One region of the Streptomyces roseifaciens genome, then DNA from elsewhere that is predicted to be linked to it. Evidence: riboswitches for the same ligand, from Rfam matches in the RefSeq annotation. Region 1 holds a riboswitch; the other holds the start of a gene.
The links. A riboswitch is a leader RNA that binds a small molecule or an ion and turns the genes downstream of it on or off. The one in region 1 is predicted to bind thiamine pyrophosphate.
Positions count from the first base shown of each region.

Region 2: linked by a shared signal. The riboswitch ahead of AS857_RS31150 (thiamine ABC transporter substrate-binding protein) and the one ahead of thiO (glycine oxidase ThiO) in region 1 are both predicted to bind thiamine pyrophosphate.

Region 1 is NZ_LNBE01000004.1:828,127-837,807, forward strand. It holds gene bfr (bacterioferritin) at 1-408, opposite strand, end outside; gene AS857_RS20840 (sulfite oxidase-like oxidoreductase) at 564-1,196, shown strand; gene AS857_RS20845 (deoxyribonuclease IV) at 1,219-2,103, opposite strand; gene pknB (Stk1 family PASTA domain-containing Ser/Thr kinase) at 2,106-4,061, opposite strand; gene AS857_RS20855 (thiazole synthase) at 4,159-4,959, opposite strand; gene thiS (sulfur carrier protein ThiS) at 4,969-5,169, opposite strand; gene thiO (glycine oxidase ThiO) at 5,205-6,404, opposite strand; TPP riboswitch at 6,403-6,514, opposite strand; gene AS857_RS20870 (NAD(P)/FAD-dependent oxidoreductase) at 6,643-7,878, shown strand; gene AS857_RS20875 (Rv2175c family DNA-binding protein) at 7,939-8,304, shown strand; gene thiE (thiamine phosphate synthase) at 8,446-9,096, shown strand; gene metF (methylenetetrahydrofolate reductase [NAD(P)H]) at 9,250-9,681, shown strand, end outside.
Region 2 is NZ_LNBE01000004.1:3,097,061-3,106,741, forward strand. It holds gene rpsB (30S ribosomal protein S2) at 1-26, shown strand, start outside; gene tsf (translation elongation factor Ts) at 125-961, shown strand; gene pyrH (UMP kinase) at 1,125-1,904, shown strand; gene frr (ribosome recycling factor) at 2,072-2,629, shown strand; gene AS857_RS31140 (phosphatidate cytidylyltransferase) at 2,629-3,729, shown strand; gene rlmN (dual-specificity RNA methyltransferase RlmN) at 3,894-5,003, shown strand; TPP riboswitch at 5,070-5,177, shown strand; gene AS857_RS31150 (thiamine ABC transporter substrate-binding protein) at 5,173-6,273, shown strand; gene AS857_RS31155 (ABC transporter permease) at 6,249-7,964, shown strand; gene AS857_RS31160 (ABC transporter ATP-binding protein) at 7,964-9,007, shown strand; gene AS857_RS31165 (DMT family protein) at 9,097-9,681, opposite strand, start outside.

The sequences.
Region 1 (9,681 bases):
AGTGTCCAGATAGTCGATGTGGTCCTCTTCGTCCGCGAGGATCGCCTCGAAGATGTTGGCCGAGGTGATGTCGCCCTTGGCCCGCATGACCTCCACCCCGCGCCGGAGGCGGTCGATGGCCTCGACCTCCACCTGCCGGTCGGCCTGGAACATCTCCGTGATGGTCTGGCCGATCCGGACGTGGAAGAGCCGCTGGTAGTTGGGCAGCCCCTCCAGGAAGATGATCCGGTCGGTGAGGGTCTCCGCGTGCCGCATCTCGTCGAACGACTCGGCGCGCGTATGCGACGCGATCTTGGTCCACCCGTGGTGCTCCTGCAGCTTCGCGTGCAGGAAGTACTGATTGATGGCGGTCAGCTCGGCAGTCAGCTGTTCATTGAGGAACTCGATGACCTCGGGGTCGCCCTGCATTGCAGAGGCTCCTTCCAAGCAAGGATGAATGGCAGGTTGCGCGCATCCTCGCACCGCCCTTCGAAACCGTCCAGTAAGTGCACACTTAGTGGGAGTTGTCCCAATAGTGGAACCCCTGGTCATCGGTGCCGTGAAAGGTCTGACACCATGGGGGCATGGGGCCCTCGAAAAACACCGAAAGCCGCAAAGGGGAGCTCCCCCAGCTGCCGCCGGGGCAGCGTCTTCAGCGCGGATGGCCGGTGACGCACTACGGCCCCGTGCCGAGGTTCAAGCCGGACCGGTGGGAGTTCCGGGTCTTCGGATCCACCGCCGACGGCGACAAGCACTGCTGGACGCACGAGGAATTCTCCGCCCTGCCGTACACGACGGTGGTGGCCGATCTGCACTGCGTCACGAAATACAGCATGCTCGACGCCGAATGGGGCGGGGTGTCGGCCCGTACGGTGCTCGAACTCGCACCGCCCGCGCCCGAGGTCACGCATGTGATGGTGTGGGCGGAATACGGCTTCAGCTCCAATCTGCGACTGGCCGACTTCGCCTCCGAAAAGACGATTTTCGCCACGCACAAGGACGACGAGCCGCTCACCGCCGAGCACGGTTTCCCCGTCCGTCTCGTCGTGCCGCACCTCTACGCCTGGAAGGGGCCCAAATGGGTGCGCGGCGTGGAGTACATGACGGCCGACCGGCGCGGATTCTGGGAGGAGCGGGGCTACCACAACGTCGGGGACCCCTGGCGCGAGCAGCGCTACTCCTACCAGGAGCAGCCGGGCGAGGGCCCGGAACTCTAGCCCTGCGCCGGCCCGCCTTCGCCTACAGCACGCCGTCGCGCAGTTCCTTCAGCCGGGCCACGTCCGCGGCGTGGCCCGTGGGACCGCCCGGCGTCTCGATCGTCAGCGGCACCCCGGCCGTCGCCGGGTGGCGGAAGAGCTCCGCGAAGGGGCCGGCGCCGATGTGGCCGGAACCGATGTTCTCGTGCCGGTCGAGGTGCGCGCCGACGACCGCCTTCGAATCATTGGCGTGGATCAGCCGCAGCCGTCCCTCGCCCACCACGGAGACCAGCTCGTCCAGCGTGCTCTTCATCCCGCCCGGCCCGGCGAGGTCGTGGCCCGCCGCGAAGACGTGGCAGGTGTCCAGGCACACCCCCAGCTTCGGGTGGTGCTCCAGCGCCTCGAAGTAGGGGCCGAGGTCCTCGACCAGCGAGCACAGGGACGCGCCCTGGCCGGCCGTGGGCTCCAGCAGCAGCCAGGGGTCGTCGTCGTGGGTCAGCTCGTCGAGTACGGGCAGCAGCCGCTCGTGGACCTGCTCCAGCGCCGCCCGGCGCGGCCGGCCGCCCGTCGCGGAGCCGGTGTGCACGACCACGCCCTGCGCGCCGATGGCCCGGCCGCGGCGCAGCGAGTGCCGCATCGACTCCGCGGACAGCTCGACCGTCGCCTCCGTGTGCGAGCCGAAGTTGATCAGGTAGGGGGCGTGCACCCAGACCGGCAGGGACTCCTCCGCGCACGCGGCGCGGAACTCCTCGTCCTGCCGTGGGTTGCCCGCGGGCGTCGCCCAGCCGCGCGGGTTGGCGACGAAGACCTGCAGGGTCTCCGCGCCCATCTCGCGCGCGTAGGCCAGGCCCACCTTGGCCAGCCCGCCCGCCACCGGCACGTGCCCGCCTACGGGGTTGCGCAGCCGCCCCGGGGTCAGCTCCTCCACCGCTACAGACCGCCCTTGAGCTTGACGGTGATCGTGTCGCCCTTGGCGGCCTGCTCGCCGCCCTTGACCGACTGGCTCTCCACCGAGTCCTGCGGGAAGAAGAACGGCTTGTCGACCTTCACCTTGAAGCCCGCCTCGGTCAGCAGCCGCTTGGCCTCGGCCTCGTTCCTGCCCGTGACGTCCGGGACCGGCACCATCTCCTTGCCCTTGGAGACGGTGAGGGTGACCGTGTCGCCCTTGGCGGCCTTGTCGCCCGTACCGGGGGACTGCTCGGCCACGGAGCCCTTGGCGCGGTCGGAGAAGACCTGGGCGTCCGACACCTTCGCCTCGAAGCCCTTGTCGCGCAGGGCGGCGGTCGCGGCGTCCAGGGACATGCCCCGCACGTCCGGCACGTCCAGCGGCGCACCCTTGCTGACGGTCAGCGCGACCGGCGCCTCCGGCCGGCGCTGCTCGCCCGGCTTCGGGTCGGTGGCCAGCACCGAGCCCTGCGGGGTCTCGCTGCTGAACTGCTTGCCGACCTCGCCGACGGTCAGGCCCGCGCCCTCGATCTTCTTCTTCGCCTCGTCGAAGGACATGCCGACGACGTTGGGCACCTCGGCCCGCGCGGGCCCGCGCGAGAGGGTGATCGTCACCTTGCCGGTGTTGCGGATGCGCTTGCCGGGCGCCGGGTCGGCGGCGATGACGTGGCCGCGCTCGACGGTGTCGCTGAAGTCCTCCTTCGTGCGCACCCCGAGCCCGGCGTCGTCCAGGGTCTTCTCCGCCTTGTCCCGGGTCATGTCCAGGACGGCGGGGACGGTCGTGAACTGGCCCGAGTTGATGTACCAGACACCCGCGCCGATCAGCACCGCCAGCAGCGCGGCGACCACCGCGAGGACCCCGCGCCGCGGCGCCTGCCGGAACCGGCCGCGCGGGCCCGCGGGGGGCGCCGGCGGGACCGGGGGAGCGGGCGGGTGCTCCAGCCGCGTCGTGCGGTTCAGCCGGTCGCCGTCCTCCGCGGGCAGCGGGCGCGCGGCCGGCCGGGGCAGCACGCTCGTACGGTCCTCCGGGCCTGTCGTGCGGCCCGTGAGCGCGTCGGTGAGCGCCTGCGGGGGCACCGCGTCCAGCTGCTCGTCGCTCAGCTCCGCGCGCGCCGCGCGGGCCAGGCCGAGCAGCGCGACGGCGTCCGCCGGGCGCAGCTGCGGGTCGCGGGCCGTGGCGCCGGCGACGAGGCCGTCCAGCCCGGCGGCCAGGCCCGGCACGGCCGCCGACGGCGGCGGGACGTCCGCGTGGAGGTGCTGGTAGAGGACCTGGGCCGGGGTGCTCCCCGTGTGCGGCTTGGCACCGGTCAGCATTTCGTAGAGGACGACGCCGCACGCGTAGACGTCCACGCGCGGATCGGCGGTGCCGTGCTCCAGCTGCTCGGGGGCCAGGTACGACACGGTGCCGAGGACGGATCCGGTGGACGCGGTGGTGTCGGTGTCCACGGCCCGGACGAGCCCGAAGTCGGCGACCTTCACCCGGCCGTCGTCGCCGATCAGCACGTTCTCGGGCTTCATGTCGCGGTGCACCAGGCCCGCGAGGTGGGCCGCGCCCAGCGCGGCCAGCACCGGCTCCAGGATGTCGAGGGCGGCGCGGGGCTGGAGGGCCCCGCGCTCGCGCAGCACGTCGCGCAGGGTGCACCCGGGCACGTACTCCATCGCCAGGTAGACGTACGGGCCGTCGGTGCCCTGGTCGTGGACGCCCACCACATTGGGGTGGTCCAGGCGCGCGACCGACTTGGCCTCGCGGATGAAGCGCTCCACGAAGGCGGTGTCGGCGGCGAGGCCGGGGTGCATCACCTTGACCGCGAGCACCCGGTCGAGCCGGGTGTCGAGGGCGCGGTAGACCGTGGCCATGCCGCCCACGGCGATGCGGGCCTCGACCCGGTAGCGGTCGTCGAGCGTGTGCCCGACCAACGGGTCCCCTAGCGTCGTATCCACGCGACGAGTCTAAAAGGGGCGGGGACGAAGCCCTGACCCGGCAAAATCCGGCCCGTCCGGCGATTGGGGACAAAAGGGGTCAGGGGTGGAGCCCCTGCTACTGAGCGAACTCCGGACGTTCCGGATCGAGACGCGCCAGGCCCTCCGCAGGAGAGGACGCCTCGGCGAAGTGCCGCCGCGGTATCCGTCCCGCCCGGTACGCCAGCCGCCCCGCCTCCACGGCGTGCCGCATCGCCTCCGCCATCAGCACCGGCTCCTGCGCGCGGGTCACCGCGGAGGCGAGCATCACCGCGGCGCAGCCCAGCTCCATGGCGAGCGCCGCGTCGGAGGCCGTGCCGGCGCCCGCGTCGAGGATCACGGGGACCCCGGCCCGCTCGGTGATCAGCTGGAAGTTGTGCGGGTTGCGGATGCCGAGCCCGGAGCCGATGGGCGAGCCCAGCGGCATGATCGCCGCGCAGCCGGCGTCCTCCAGCTTGCGGGCGAGGACCGGGTCGTCGTTGGTGTACGGCAGCACCGTGAAGCCGTCGTCCACGAGGATCTCCGCGGCGTCGAGCAGCTCGACCGGGTCGGGCAGCAGCGTGCGCTCGTCGGCGATCACTTCGAGCTTGACCCAGTCCGTGCCGAGCGCCTCCCGGGCCAGCCGGGCGGTCAGGACGGCCTCGCCGGCGGTGTAGCAGCCGGCCGTGTTCGGCAGCACCCGGATGGAGTGCCGCTCCAGCACGGACAGCACGGAGCCCCGGACGCTCGCGTCCAGGCGGCGCATCGCGACGGTGGTCAGCTCGGTGCCGGAGGCGAGCAGCGCGCGCTCCATGACGTCGAGGCTGGGCGCCCCGCCGGTGCCCATGATCAGCCGGGAGCCGAAGGTGGTGTCGGCGATGGTGAGCAGATCGTCCGCCATCAGTGCTGATCAGCCCCCCTGCACTGCGGTGAGGACCTCGACGCGGTCGCCCGCGCCGAGCCGTGTGGCGGGCCACTGGCCGCGCGGCACGACGGCCTCGTTGACGGCGGCGGCCACACCGCCGGGCGCGGTGGTCATGCTCGCCACGAGAGCGCCGAGGGTCAGGCCGTGGGGCACCTCGCGGTGCTCGCCGTTGACGCTGATGCCCATGTGGGCCTCGGGGTTGTCGGTGGGGTCGCTGGGGTTCATACGGGCAGCTCCTGCAGCGCGTTCGAGAAGCGTCGGGGGGTGAAGGGGCGGGCCTCCTGGGGGAGGCGCCCGGTGGTCAGCACCTCGGCCATGACGTCGCCGGTCAGCGGGGTGAGGAGGACGCCGTTGCGGTGGTGGCCGGTGGCCGCGTGCAGCCCGGGCAGGGCGGTCGGGCCGAGCAGGGGGGCGTTGTCGGGGGAGCCGGGGCGCAGCCCGGCGGAGGTCTCCACCAGGGGCAGCTCGGTGATGCCGGGCACCAGCTCGTGGGCGTCGCGCAGCAGCTCGTAGACGCCGCCGGCGGTGACCGTGGTGTCCCAGCCGAGCTCCTCGGTGGTCGCGCCGAGGACGAGCTCGCCGTTCTCGCGCGGCACCAGGTACACCGGGCCGCCGCGGACGACGGCCCGCACGGTGCGGGAGAGGAAGGGCGCGTACGCGTCCGGGACGCGCAGCCGCAGCACCTGGCCCTTGACGGGGCGCACGGGCGGCAGGACGTCGGCGGGGACGCCGGCGAGCGTCCCGCTGCGGCTGCCCGCGGCGAGCACCACCTGCTCCGCGGCGACGCGGCGGCCGTCCGCGAGCTCGGCGCCCGTGGCGCGGTCCCCGGAGAGCAGCAGCCGGGCGGCCCCGGCGCGGTGGAAGGCGACCCCGGCCCGCTCGCAGGCCGTGAGCAGCGCCCGCGCGAGCCTGCGGGGATCGGTCTGGTGGTCCCCGTCCACCCGCAGCCCCCCGCGTACGCCGGGCGCGAGCATCGGCTCCAGGCGGCGGCACTCGCGGCCCGTGAGCCACTGCGAGTCCAGGCCGGAGCGCTGCTGCAGGGCGTGCAGTTCGCGCAGGTGCTCGCGGTCGTCGGCGTCGAGGGCGACGGCCAGCGTGCCGCACGCCCGGTAGCCGGTGGCGACGCCGCTGGCCTCCTCCAGCTCCGCCGTGAAGTCCGGATAGCGGCGCGCGGAGGCCAGGTTGAGGGCGAGCAGCGCCTCCTCGCCGTAGTGCAGCTCGGTCACCGCCGCCAGCATCCCGGCGGCGACGCGCGCCGCGCCGCCGCCCGGCGCGGGGTCGGCGACGGCGGTGCGCAGCCCGCGCTGCGCGGCGCGCCAGGCGGTGACGAGCCCGATGAGCCCGCCGCCCACGACGAGGACGTCGCAGGCGGGAACGGTCGGCGCGGTCGGTGCGCCCGGTGTGGTCGTCGACGCGGCCATGAGGTGTCCAGCCCCTCCCTTCGCCGGCATGACCCGGATCAGGTTCGTACGGTCGGAGGCCGTCCAGCCTCCCTCTCAGCCCGGTCGTCCGGGCTCCCGCGAGTGCTTGCACCGGCCACCCTAGTACGCGCCGCGAACCCACCGGAAGGCCGGACCGAGGCGCCCCGCGGCGCGGGAGAAGACCCGCCGGGCGGGCCCTGGCCCCGGTCGCGCACGGCCGTCGTCCTACAGTGATCGGGTGAGCGAGCACCGGGAAGAACCACTTGCCGCCAGTGAGCGGCGCGTCGTCATCGTGGGTGCCGGAATGGCCGGCGTGCAGACCGCGGTCGCCCTGCGCGAGCTCGGCTGGGCCGGCACCGTCACCGTGCTGGGCGCCGAGCCGCACGCCCCGTACGACAGACCCCCGCTCTCCAAGGCCGTCCTGCTGGGCAAGGCCGACGGCTCCGCCTTCGAGGTGGACTTCGACCTGCTCGGAATAGACCTCCAGCTCGGGCGGGAGGCCACCGGCCTGCGCCCGGCCGAGCACCTGGTGGACACCCCCTCCGGGCCGGTCCCCTACGACGTCCTGGTCATCGCCACCGGCGCCGAGCCCGTCCGGCTGCCCGGCAGCGAGGGCCTGCCCAACGTCCACCTGCTGCGCACCCTCGACGACGCCGTGCGGCTGCGCCCGGTCCTGGCCGCGCAGCACGACGTCGTGGCCGTCGGCGCGGGCTGGATCGGCGCCGAGGTCGCGACGGCCGCCCGGGAGGCGGGCTGCGAGGTGACCGTCGTCGAGGCCGCGGACCGCGTCCTCGCCGGCGCCGTGCCCGCCGAGGTCGCCGCCCGGATGGCCCCCTGGTACGCCGAGAGCGGCGCCCGGCTGATGCTCGGCGCGCGGGTGACCACCGTGGAGCCCGACGCGGTCGTGCTGGCCGACGGCACCCGGCTGACGGCCGGCGCCGTGGTCGTCGGCGTCGGGGCGCGGGCCGCGACCGGCTGGCTGGAGGGCTCCGGGATCGCGCTCGGCGAGGACCGCGCCGTCCTGGCCGACGAGCGGCTGCGCACCTCGCTGCCCGGCGTCTACGCGGTCGGCGACTGCGCGTCGTTCCCCTCCGCCCGCTACGGCGAGCGGCTGCTCGTGCACCACTGGGACAACGCCATGCAGGGGCCGCGGACCGTCGCGGCGAACATCGTGCTGGGCCCGGCCGAGGGGCCGTCCTACGACCCGGTGCCGTACTTCTGGTCCGAGCAGTTCGGGCGGTTCGTGCAGTACGTCGGCCACCACGCCGCCGCCGACGAGCTGCTGTGGCGCGGCGACCCCGCGAGCGCCGCCTGGAGCGTGTGCTGGCTGCGCGCCGGCGTCCTGGTCGCCCTGCTGGCCGTCGGCCGTCCCAGGGACCTGGCCCAGGGCCGCAAGCTCATCGAGAAGGGCGCCTCCCTGGACCGCGCCAAGGCCGCCGACGCGTCGGTTCCGCTGAAGGCCGCGACGCTGTGACGCGCCCGGGTCGGGTCAACCCGGCTACCGGCTGTCAGCGGCAGATGGCAGGCTTGTCCCGTGACCGAGATTGACGCAAAGATCGACGCGCTTGTTCCCGCCTGGCTCAACCTCCCCGACATCGCCGAGAAGCTCGGCGTGGAGGTGACGCGCGTGCGGCAGCTGGTGAAGGAGGGCCAGCTGATCGCCGTGCGCCGCGGTGAGAACCGGGTGCTCATGGTGCCCGCCGCCTTCATCGGCGAGGGCAAGGTCGTCAAGGGCCTGGCCGGGACCCTGACGCTGCTGCGGGACGACGGCTTCAGCGACGAGGAAATGCTGGAGTGGCTGTTCACCGCCGACGAGACCCTGCCGGGCACCCCGGCGGACGCCCTGCGGGAGAACCGCGGCACGGAGGTGAAGCGGCGCGCCCAGGCGCTCGCCGTCTGAGCCGCCGGGCAGCCCGAGGGCACGGCCCGATCCAGGGCCCGATCCGTTTCAGGGCGCGGTGACCGCGCCCGTCAGAACCGTCCGGTGTGCGGGCGGGGCACGCCCCCGCCCGCACACCGCCGACCCGGGGGGAACCACCCGATGTCCGCCACCGCCCGCGATGTCCTCGCCGACGCCCGGCTGTACCTGTGCACCGACGCCCGCAAGCGCCAGGGCGACCTGCCGGAATTCCTCGACGCGGTCCTCGCCTCCGGTGTCGACGTCGTCCAGCTGCGCGACAAGGGCATGGAGGCGGGCGAGGAGCTGGAGCACCTCGCGGTCCTCGCCGACGCCGCCCGGCGTCACGGCAAGCTCTTCGCGGTCAACGACCGCGCCGACGTCGCCCACGCCGTCCGCTCCGACGTGCTGCACCTCGGCCAGGGCGACCTGCCGGTGCCCGCGGCCCGCGCGATCCTGGGCGAGGACGTCCTGATCGGCCGGTCGACGCACGCCGAGGCCGAGGTGGACGCCGCGGCCGCCGAGCCCGGCGTGGACTACTTCTGCACCGGCCCCTGCTGGCCGACCCCCACCAAGCCGGGCCGGCACGCCCCCGGCCTGCCCCTGGTCCGCCACGCGGCGGCCCTGGGCACCGAGCGCCCCTGGTTCGCGATCGGCGGCATCGACCTGGGCAACCTGGAGCAGGTGCTCGACGCGGGCGCCCGCCGGGTCGTCGTGGTCCGCGCGATCACCGAGGCGGACGACCCCGGAGCGGCCGCCGCAGAGCTGGCCAAGCGGGTCCGCGAGCGCCTCTGAGGCCGCGCCCGGTCCCTTGCGGCGGCCCGGGAACGTCAACGGAGCATCAACGGAACATGAAGATGCGTCCGCATGCCGGACGGGATACCGGCCTATCGGGCAAATCGCAGAAGTGGGTTGGGGGCCGCGGGGAGCGCTGGTTAACTTGCCGGTATGGCCCTTGGTACCGCCTCCACCAGGACAGACCACGCGCGCACGGTGCGTGAGCTGCTCGCCTCAGGCGAGCGGTCGTATTCCTTCGAGTTCGCCGCCCCGAGGTCCGAGAAGGGGGAACGCACCCTCTGGGACGCCATCCGCCGGATCGAGGCCGTCGGCCCGACCTTCGTGTCCGTCACCTACGGCGCGGGAGGCTCCTCCCGCGAGGGCACCGTGCGGGTGACCGAGCGCATGGCGACCGACACGACGCTCACGCCCGTCGCCCACCTGACAGCCGTCAACCACTCCAAGGCCGAGCTGCGCAACATCATCGGCCAGTACGCCGACGTCGGCATCCGCAACATGCTCGCCCTGCGCGGCGATCCGCCCGGCGACCCCATGGGCGAGTGGGTGCGCCACCCCGCGGGCCTGCACTACGCCGCCGACCTC
Region 2 (9,681 bases), 2.3 Mb from region 1:
CGGCCGCGGACGCCGAGCAGGCCTGACAACTCAGTCGGTAGATACGGCGGGGGACGGCGCGACACGCGCCGCCCCCGTCGTGCACCCGTAGTCACCCACGACTTTCGAGAGAGATTCACAGACCATGGCGAACTTCACCGCCGCTGACGTCAAGAAGCTCCGTGAGCTCACCGGCGCCGGCATGATGGACTGCAAGAAGGCGCTGGACGAGGCCGAGGGCAACCTCGAGAAGGCCGTCGAGATCGTGCGCGTCAAGGGCCTCAAGGGCGTCGCCAAGCGCGAGAGCCGCACCACCGAGAACGGTGCCGTCGTCTCCGCCATCGCCGACGACAACACCTCCGGTGTCATCGTCGAGCTGAAGTGCGAGACCGACTTCGTCGCCAAGGGCGAGAAGTTCGTGGCCGTCGCCGAGGCTCTGGCCGCCCACGTCGCCAAGAGCGCTCCGGCCGACGTCGACGCCCTGATGGCTTCCGAGATCGAGGCCGGCAAGACCGTCCAGGCGTTCGTGGACGAGGCCAACGCCACCCTCGGCGAGAAGATCGTCGTGGACCGCTTCGCGTACTTCGCCGACGGCCTGGTCTTCGCCTACATGCACCGCACCGCCGCGGACCTGCCCCCGCAGGTCGGCGTCCTGGTCGAGCTGGACAAGGCCAACGCCGAGGTCGCCAAGGACATCGCGCAGCACATCGCCGCGTTTGCGCCGAAGTTCCTCTCCCGTGAGGACATCCCGGCCGACGTCCTGGAGAACGAGCGCCGCGTCGCCGAGGCCACCGCCCGCGAGGAGGGCAAGCCCGAGGCCGCCCTGCCGAAGATCATCGAGGGTCGCGTCACCGGCTTCGTCAAGGAGAACGCCGTTCTCGAGCAGGCGTTCGCCAAGGACAACAAGAAGACCGTCCAGAAGGTCCTGGACGAGGCCGGTGTCACGCTGAAGCGCTTCGCGCGCATCCGCGTCGGCGCCTGAGCCCGTCAGCAGGGCAGCGATTGACCTGCGACCCGCTAGGGTCGTACGCAGCCGATCCCTCACCGGTCGGCCGCTGATGTGACGAGGAGGCCATTGCCGTACAGGGAACCGAAAGGACCCATCCGGCAATGGCCTTCTTCGTATGTGCACGAGGAGAGCTCCAATGAATCAGGGTGCGGACGCCCGGCAGGCCGCCGACGACACCATTGCTGACCACGGCCCACGCCGCCGGTTCTTGCTCAAACTGTCCGGCGAGGCGTTCGCTGGCGGGGGCGGCCTCGGCGTCGACCCCGATGTCGTGCACGCCATCGCCCGCGAGATCGCGGCCGTCGTCCGCGAGGGCTACGAGATCGCCGTCGTCATCGGCGGCGGCAACTTCTTCCGCGGCGCGGAGCTGCAGCAGCGCGGCATGGACCGGGCCCGCTCGGACTACATGGGCATGCTCGGCACCGTGATGAACTCCCTCGCCCTCCAGGACTTCCTGGTCAAGGAAGGCATCGAGACCCGCGTGCAGACCGGCATCACCATGGGGCAGGTCGCGGAGCCGTTCATCCCGCTGCGCGCCGTGCGCCACCTGGAGAAGGGCCGCGTCGTGATCTTCGGCGCGGGCATGGGCATGCCCTACTTCTCCACCGACACCACTGCGGCCCAGCGCGCCCTGGAGATCCACGCCGAGGCGATCCTGATGGGCAAGAACGGCGTCGACGGGATCTACGACTCCGACCCGAAGAAGAACCCCGACGCGGTCAAGTTCGACGCCCTCGAGTACAGCGAGGTGCTCGCACGGGGCCTGAAGGTCGCCGACGCCACCGCCATCAGCCTGTGCATGGACAACAAGCTGCCGATCCTGGTCTTCGAGCTGCTCGCCGAGGGCAACATCGGCCGTGCGGTCAAGGGTGAGAAGATCGGCACGCTCGTGAGCGACCGGAGCACGCGGGACTGACGACCCGCACAGCCGTCCGTAGCGGCCTGGCCCGATACGGACGGCAACTCCGTGCCGTGGGAAGACCTCGGCACGGGGATGGACAACTGCCTGCCGGTCGGACACCGTGCAGGAGAAGACGCGCGCAGGGGCGAGGCTCTGCTTACTGATAACACCAGGAGCAAGTGGTGATCGAAGAGATCCTCCTCGAGGCCGAGGAGAAGATGGACAAGGCCGTTGTGGTCGCCAAGGAGGACTTCGCGGCGATCCGCACCGGGCGTGCGCACCCGGCGATGTTCAACAAGATCGTGGCGGACTACTACGGTGCGCTGACGCCCATCAACCAGCTGGCGTCCTTCTCGGTGCCCGAGCCGCGCATGGCCGTGGTCACCCCGTTCGACAAGAGCGCGCTGCGCAACATCGAGCAGGCGATCCGCGACTCCGACCTCGGTGTCAACCCGAGCAACGACGGCAACATCATCCGGGTGACCTTCCCGGAGCTGACCGAGGAGCGCCGCCGGGAGTTCATCAAGGTGGCCCGGGGCAAGGGCGAGGACGCCAAGGTCTCGATCCGCTCCGTCCGCCGCAAGGCCAAGGACGCCCTGGACAAGCTCGTCAAGGACAAGGAGTCCGGCGAGGACGACGTGCGCCGCGCGGAGAAGGAGCTCGACGACACCACCGCGAAGTACGTCGCGCAGGTGGACGAGCTGCTCAAGCACAAGGAAGCCGAGCTCCTCGAGGTCTGATGAACGAGACATCCTGGGGGGCCCCGCCGAGCGCCGGATACCGGGGGTCCACCGACCGGGGGCCGTCCTCTGCGGCCCGTTCGGCGGGTCCTGTGCACGAGGCGGGCATCGCGGCGCAGACTCGGCCCATGCCCATCGTGCCCCCCTCAGGCGGAGATCAGGACGACCGTGACCAGGGGGCCGCTCATCTTCGCGGCCCCCTGTTCCGCGATGAACAGGAGCCCGACATCAGGCCCCAGGACCCCGCCCCGGTGCCTGCCTCCCCCGAGTCGCCGAAGGCAGGAAAGAAGAGCGCCGGCCGTGACCTGCGGGCGGCGATAGGGGTCGGCGTGGGCCTCGGTGCGGTCATCCTCGCCTCCCTGTTCATTTACAAGCCCGTCTTCCTCGGCGTGATCGTGATCGCCGTCGTGGTCGGGCTGTGGGAGCTGACCTCCCGCCTCGCCGAGCGCAAGGCGATCCGTGCCCCGCTGGTGCCGCTCGCGGTCGGCGGAGCCGCCATGGTCATCGCCGGCTACGCCAGCGGCGCCGAGGGTGCGTGGGTGGCCGTGGCCTTCACGGCCCTGGCCGTCCTCGTGTGGCGGATGACGGAGTCGCCGGACGACTACCTCAAGGACGTCACGGCGGGCATCTTCGCGGCCTTCTACGTGCCGTTCCTGGCCACTTTCGTGGCCCTCATGCTCGCCGCCGGGGACGGCGCGTGGCGGGTGCTCACCTTCCTGATCCTGACCGTGGTCAGCGACACGGGTGCGTACGCGGTGGGCTGGAAGTTCGGCAAGCGCAAGCTGGCGCCGCGCATCAGCCCCGGCAAGACGCGCGAGGGGCTGCTCGGGGCGGTCGCCTTCGCGATGGTCGCCGGCGCCCTGTGCATGCAGTTCCTGATCGACGGCGGCGTGTGGTGGGAGGGGCTTCTCCTCGGCCTCGCCGTCGCCGTCAGCGCCACGCTGGGAGACCTCGGCGAGTCCATGATCAAGAGGGATCTCGGGATCAAGGACATGGGCGCCCTGCTGCCGGGGCACGGCGGCATCATGGACCGGCTGGACTCGCTCCTGCCGACCGCGCCCGTGGTGTGGCTCCTCATGGTCGTCTTCGTCGGCTCCTGAGCTGGGCCGGGTACCCTGGAAGGGCTCGCCGCTGTGCGGCGGGCCCTTTTCCGGCCCCGCGCCTGCGGGGGTGCCCCTGTGAGATCTCCGGGTTCCGGCTCGTCCTGCCGCTGGCTCCGCGATTGCGGAGGTCATCCGCCGTCGTCAATGAGGTGTTTTTGCTCATGGCCCCCGCGCCTGGAGAACTGACGTTCGTCGCCCCCCGTGGGGCCAAGCTGCCCCCGCGGCACCTTGCCGACCTCTCGCCCGCCGAGCGCCGCGAGGCCGTCTCGGCGATCGGTGAGAAGCCGTTCCGCGCCAAGCAGCTCTCGCAGCACTACTTCGCCCGGTACGCCCACGATCCCGCCGCATGGACCGACATCCCGGCGGCGGCGCGCGAGAAGCTCGCCGCCGAGCTGCTGCCGGAGCTCATGAGCGTCGTGCGTCACATCTCGTGCGACGACGACACCACCCGCAAGACCCTCTGGCGGCTGCACGACGGCAAGCTGGTGGAGTCCGTGCTGATGCGCTACCCCGACCGGGTCACCATGTGTATCAGCTCGCAGGCCGGCTGCGGCATGAACTGCCCGTTCTGCGCCACCGGCCAGGCCGGTCTGGACCGGAACCTGTCGACGGCCGAGATCGTCCACCAGATCGTGGACGGCATGCGGGCGCTGCGCGACGGAGAGGTCCCCGGCGGCCCCGCGCGGCTGTCCAACATCGTCTTCATGGGCATGGGCGAGCCGCTGGCCAACTACAAGCGGGTCGTCGGCGCCATCCGCCGCCTCACGGACCCCGAGCCGGACGGCCTGGGGCTCTCCCAGCGCGGCATCACGGTCTCCACGGTGGGCCTGGTCCCGGCGATGCTGCGCTTCGCCGACGAGGGCTTCAAGTGCCGTCTGGCCGTCTCCCTGCACGCACCGGACGACGAGCTGCGCGACACCCTGGTGCCGGTCAACACGCGCTGGAAGGTCCGCGAGGTCCTCGACGCGGCGTGGGAGTACGCGGAGAAGTCCGGCCGCCGGGTCTCCATCGAGTACGCCCTGATCCGTGACATCAACGACCAGGCATGGCGCGGCGACCTCCTGGGCCGGCTCCTCAAGGGCAAGCGCGTGCACGTCAACCTCATTCCGCTCAACCCCACCCCGGGGTCGAAGTGGACGGCCTCGCGCCCCGAGGACGAGCGGGCCTTCGTCGCGGCCATCGCCGCGCACGGGGTGCCGGTCACCGTCCGAGACACCCGCGGCCAGGAGATCGACGGCGCCTGCGGGCAGCTGGCAGCAGCCGAGCGCTGAGCCAAGGCCGCAGGTCAGACACCGATGCATGGGGAGGGCACTGATACGGTGCCCTCGCACAAATGAACAATCCGACAGGGGAGCGCCCACGGGGCGCTGAGAGTGCGGCACAGCCCGCAGACCCTCGGACCTGATCCGGGTCATACCGGCGTAGGGAGTCAGCTCGATCATGAACACCAACCTGCGGCGTGCCGCCGGCGCAGTCGCCGTCGGCGTGCTCGCCCTTCCGGCCCTGGCCGCGTGCGGCGGCTCGGACGGCTCCGGGGACTCCGGCACGTCCGAAGGCAAGGACAAGACCGTCACCCTGGTCTCGCACAACTCCTTCGCAGCGTCCGAAGAGGTGCTCAAGCAGTTCACCCGGCAGACCGGGTACAAGGTGAAGGTCCTCAAGGGCGGCGACGCCGGCCAGGCCGTCAACCAGGCCATCCTGTCCAAGAGCCACCCGCAGGGCGACGTCTTCTTCGGCGTCGACAACACCCTGCTCTCCCGGGCGCTGGACAACGGCATCTTCGCGCCGTACGAGGCCAAGGGCCTGGACCGCGTCCCGAGGAAGCTCCAGGCCGACGCCGGCGAGCACCGGGTCACGCCCATCGACACCGGCGACATCTGCGTCAACTACGACCGCGCGTACTTCGCCGGCCACAAGCTGACCCCGCCGACTTCCCTCGACGACCTGGTCAAGCCCGAGTACAAGAACCTGCTCGTCACCGAGAACGTCGCCACGTCCTCCCCGGGCCTCGCCTTCCAGCTCGCCACGATCGCCAAGTACGGCGACGACGGGTGGCAGGACTACTGGAAGAAGCTCAAGGACAACGGCGTCGAGGTCGTCGACGGCTGGGAGCAGGCCTACAACGAGCGCTTCTCCGGCTCCGCGGGAGGCAAGAAGGCCAAGGGCGACAAGCCCCTCGTGGTCTCCTACGCCTCCAGCCCGCCCGCCGAGGTCCTGGGCGTGAAGCCGCAGCCCGCGGAGGGCCCGACCGGCGTCGCCACGGGCACCTGCTTCCAGCAGACGGAGTTCGCCGGGCTGCTGAAGGGCGCGAAGAACACCGAGGGTGGCAAGGCCCTGATCGACTTCCTGCTGAGCCGTACGTTCCAGGAGGACATGCCGCTGCAGATGTTCGTCAAGCCCGCCAACCAGGACGCCAAGCTGCCCGAGGTGTTCACCAAGTACGGCGCGCAGGTGAACGAGCCCGGCACCATGGCCCCCGAGAAGATCGCCAAGAACCGCGACCAGTGGGTCAAGGCATGGTCCTCGCTCGTCCTGAAGTAGGGCCCGGGGCCCCTGCACGGGGCCCCGCGCGAGGCCCCGGCGGGGCCGGGCGGCGGACAGCGGTGCGGCTCGGCCTCATGGCCCTGCCGCTCGCCTTCTTCGCGGTCTTCTTCGCCTACCCCGTCGCCTCGATCGTCTCCCGGGGGCTGAAGGACGGCGGGCAGTGGCAGCTCGGCCGCATCGGCGAGGTCGTGACAGACCCGGCTATCGGCCACGTGCTGTGGTTCACCACCTGGCAGGCGGCCGCCTCCACCGCCCTGACGCTCGCCCTCGCCCTGCCCGGGGCGTACGTCTTCGCGCGGTTCGACTTCCCCGGCAAGCGCACGCTGCGCGCCGTGGTGACCGTGCCGTTCGTCCTGCCGACCGTCGTCGCCGGCTCGGCCTTCCTGGCGCTGCTGGGGCGCGGGGGGCTGCTGGACGAGTGGTGGGGGGTGCGCCTCGACACCACTGTCTGGGCGATCCTGCTCGCCCACGTGTTCTTCAACTACGCCGTGGTCGTCCGCACCGTGGGCGGCCTGTGGGCCCAGCTCGACCCGCGCCAGGAGGAGGCGGCCAGAGTCCTGGGCGCGGGGCGCTTCACGGCCTGGAGGCGGGTCACGCTGCCGGCGCTGGCGCCGGCCGTGGCCGCCGCGGCCCTCATGGTCTTCCTCTTCACCTTCACATCCTTCGGCGTCGTGCAGATCCTCGGCGGTCCCCGCTACGCCACGCTGGAAGTGGAGATCTATCAGCAGACCGCCCAGATGCTCGACCTGCCGACGGCCGCCGTCCTGACGCTGCTGCAGTTCGTGGCCGTCGCAGCGCTGCTGGCCGTGCACGCATGGACGGTGCGGCGGCGGGAGGCGACCCTGCGGCTGGTCGACCCGGCGCGCACGGCGCGGCGCCCGCGGGGCGCGGCCGAGTGGGCGTTCCTGGCGTCTGTCCTGGCGGTCGTCGCCGTGCTCATCCTCGCCCCGCTCGTGGTCCTCGTGCTGCGCTCCTTCGACGGCCCGGACGGCTTCGGGCTGGCTTTCTACCGCGCCCTGGCCTCGGCGGACGGCAACGCCGGCACGTTCGTCGTCGCCCCGCTGGAGGCGATCGGCAACTCGCTCGCGTACGGCCTGGCGGCCACGGCCATCGCGGTCGTCATCGGCGGGCTCGCGGCTGCGGCGCTGACCCGGCGCGAGGGGCGGCTCGTCCGCGGCTTCGACGCCTTGCTGATGCTGCCGCTCGGCACGTCCGCCGTGACGGTCGGCTTCGGCTTTCTCATCAGCCTGGACGAGCCGCCGCTGGACCTGAGGGCGTCCTGGATCCTGGTACCGCTCGCACAGGCCCTTGTGGGCGTGCCGTTCGTCGTACGGACCGTGCTGCCGGTCCTGCGCGCCGTGGACGTACGGCTGCGCGAGGCCGCCGCCGTGCTGGGGGCCTCCCCCCTGCGGGCATGGCGGGAGGTGGACCTGCCCTTGGTCGGCCGTGCCCTGGGGGTCGCGGCAGGCTTCGCGTTCGCCGTGTCGCTGGGAGAGTTCGGGGCCACGGTCTTCATCGCCCGCCCCGACAGCCCCACGCTGCCGGTGGCGGTGGCCCGGCTCCTGGGCCGCCCCGGGGAGCTCACCTACGGGCAGGCGATGGCCCTGAGCACGATCCTGATGCTGGTGTGCGCCGCGGCGCTGCTGGTGCTGGAACGTATCCGCACCGACCGTACGGGGGAGTTCTGATGGCCCTGCTGCGACTGGAGAAGGTCGACGTCCGCTTCGGGGAGCGTGCAGCGCTCGACGCGGTGGACCTGGAGGTCGCCGAGCACGAGATCGTCTGCGTGCTGGGCCCCAGCGGCAGCGGCAAGTCCACGCTGCTGCGCGTGGTGGCCGGGCTGCAGCGCGCGGATGCCGGGCGCGTGCTCCTGGCGGGGCGCGACCAGAGCGGCGTTCCCACGCACCGGCGCGGAGTGGGCCTCATGTTCCAGGACCACCAGCTGTTCCCCCAGCGGGACGTGGCGGGCAACGTCGCCTTCGGACTGCGCATGCGCGGCATGGGGCGGGCCGAGACGGCACGGACGGTCGCCGAGCTGCTGGAGCTGGTGGGGCTGCCCGGTGCGCAGCGCCGCTCCATCGCCGCCCTGTCCGGCGGCGAGCAGCAGCGGGTGGCTCTCGCACGGGCCCTCGCGCCGCAGCCCCGGCTGCTGATGCTCGACGAGCCGCTCGGGCAGCTGGACCGCGGCCTGCGGGAGCGCTTGGTCGTCGAACTGCGCGACCTCTTCGGCCGGCTGGGGACCACGGTGCTGGCCGTCACCCACGACCAAGGCGAGGCGTTCGCCCTCGCCGACCGCGTGGTCGTGATGCGTGACGGACGGATCGCTCAGGCCGGCACGCCGCTGGAGGTCTGGCGCCGCCCGGCCTCCGAGTTCGTGGCCCGTTTCCTCGGCTTCGACAACGTCGTCGAGGCGACGGTCGGCGGCGAGTGCGCGGACACCGTGTGGGGGAAGGTCCCGGTGCCGCCGGGGTCGCGGCAGGGCACGGGCCGGCTGCTCGTACGGCCTGCCGGCGTGCGCCTCGTGCCGGAGACGGAGGGGCTCCCGTGCACGGTCACCGGGCGGACGTTCCGGGGCGACCACGTCGTGCTGATGCTGCGCCCCGCGGACGGCCCCGTGCTGGAGGCGGCATGCGGGCTGCACGGGGCCCCCGCCGCCGGCGACCGCGTGGGCGTCGCTTTCGACGTCGCGGATGTCGTCGTGCTGGACGACGCCGGTACCGCGAACGGCTGAGCAGGACCTCCTCAGCGGCGGCGACCCCACTCGGAACGGATACGCCTGAGCCCCGGCTGCCGGTGCGGCGGCCGGGGCTCAGGCGGCGGTCAGCGGACTGCCGACGGCTGGAGTTCCTGTGGTTCGGGTTCGGCCTCCGCGGGGGTGTCCGGCTCGCCGAACCAGGCGACCGCAACGGCACCTGCCACCGCCAGGACGAAGCCGAGAACGGCGACCCAGGCAAAGCCGGGGCGCGAGTTGTCACCGAGCAGCAGGACGCCGATCATGCCCGGGAGAATGGTTTCGCCGACCACCAGCGCGGCCGTGGCACCGTTGACCGAGCCGATCTGCAGCGCCACCGTGTGCAGGTACATGCCGACTGCACCCGATATGAGGATCGCGTAGAGCGCCGGGTCGGCGATCAGCTTCGGCAGGTCGAACGGGTCGATGCCGTCCAGGATGCGCACGCCGACGCCGATCGCACCGAAGCCCAGACCGGACAGCAGACCGGCCAGGATCGCGGCCCGCCCGCCGAGCAGGCGGACGGCCACCGTGCCGCCGCCCATCAGCACCACAGAGATGATCAGCAGCCACCAGTGGGTGGACATCGGCGTGTCGCCGCCGCCCTCGTGGCCCGCCGCCGTCGCCAGCAGCACCAGCGCCGAACAGACGACACCGATCGACGCCCACTCGGG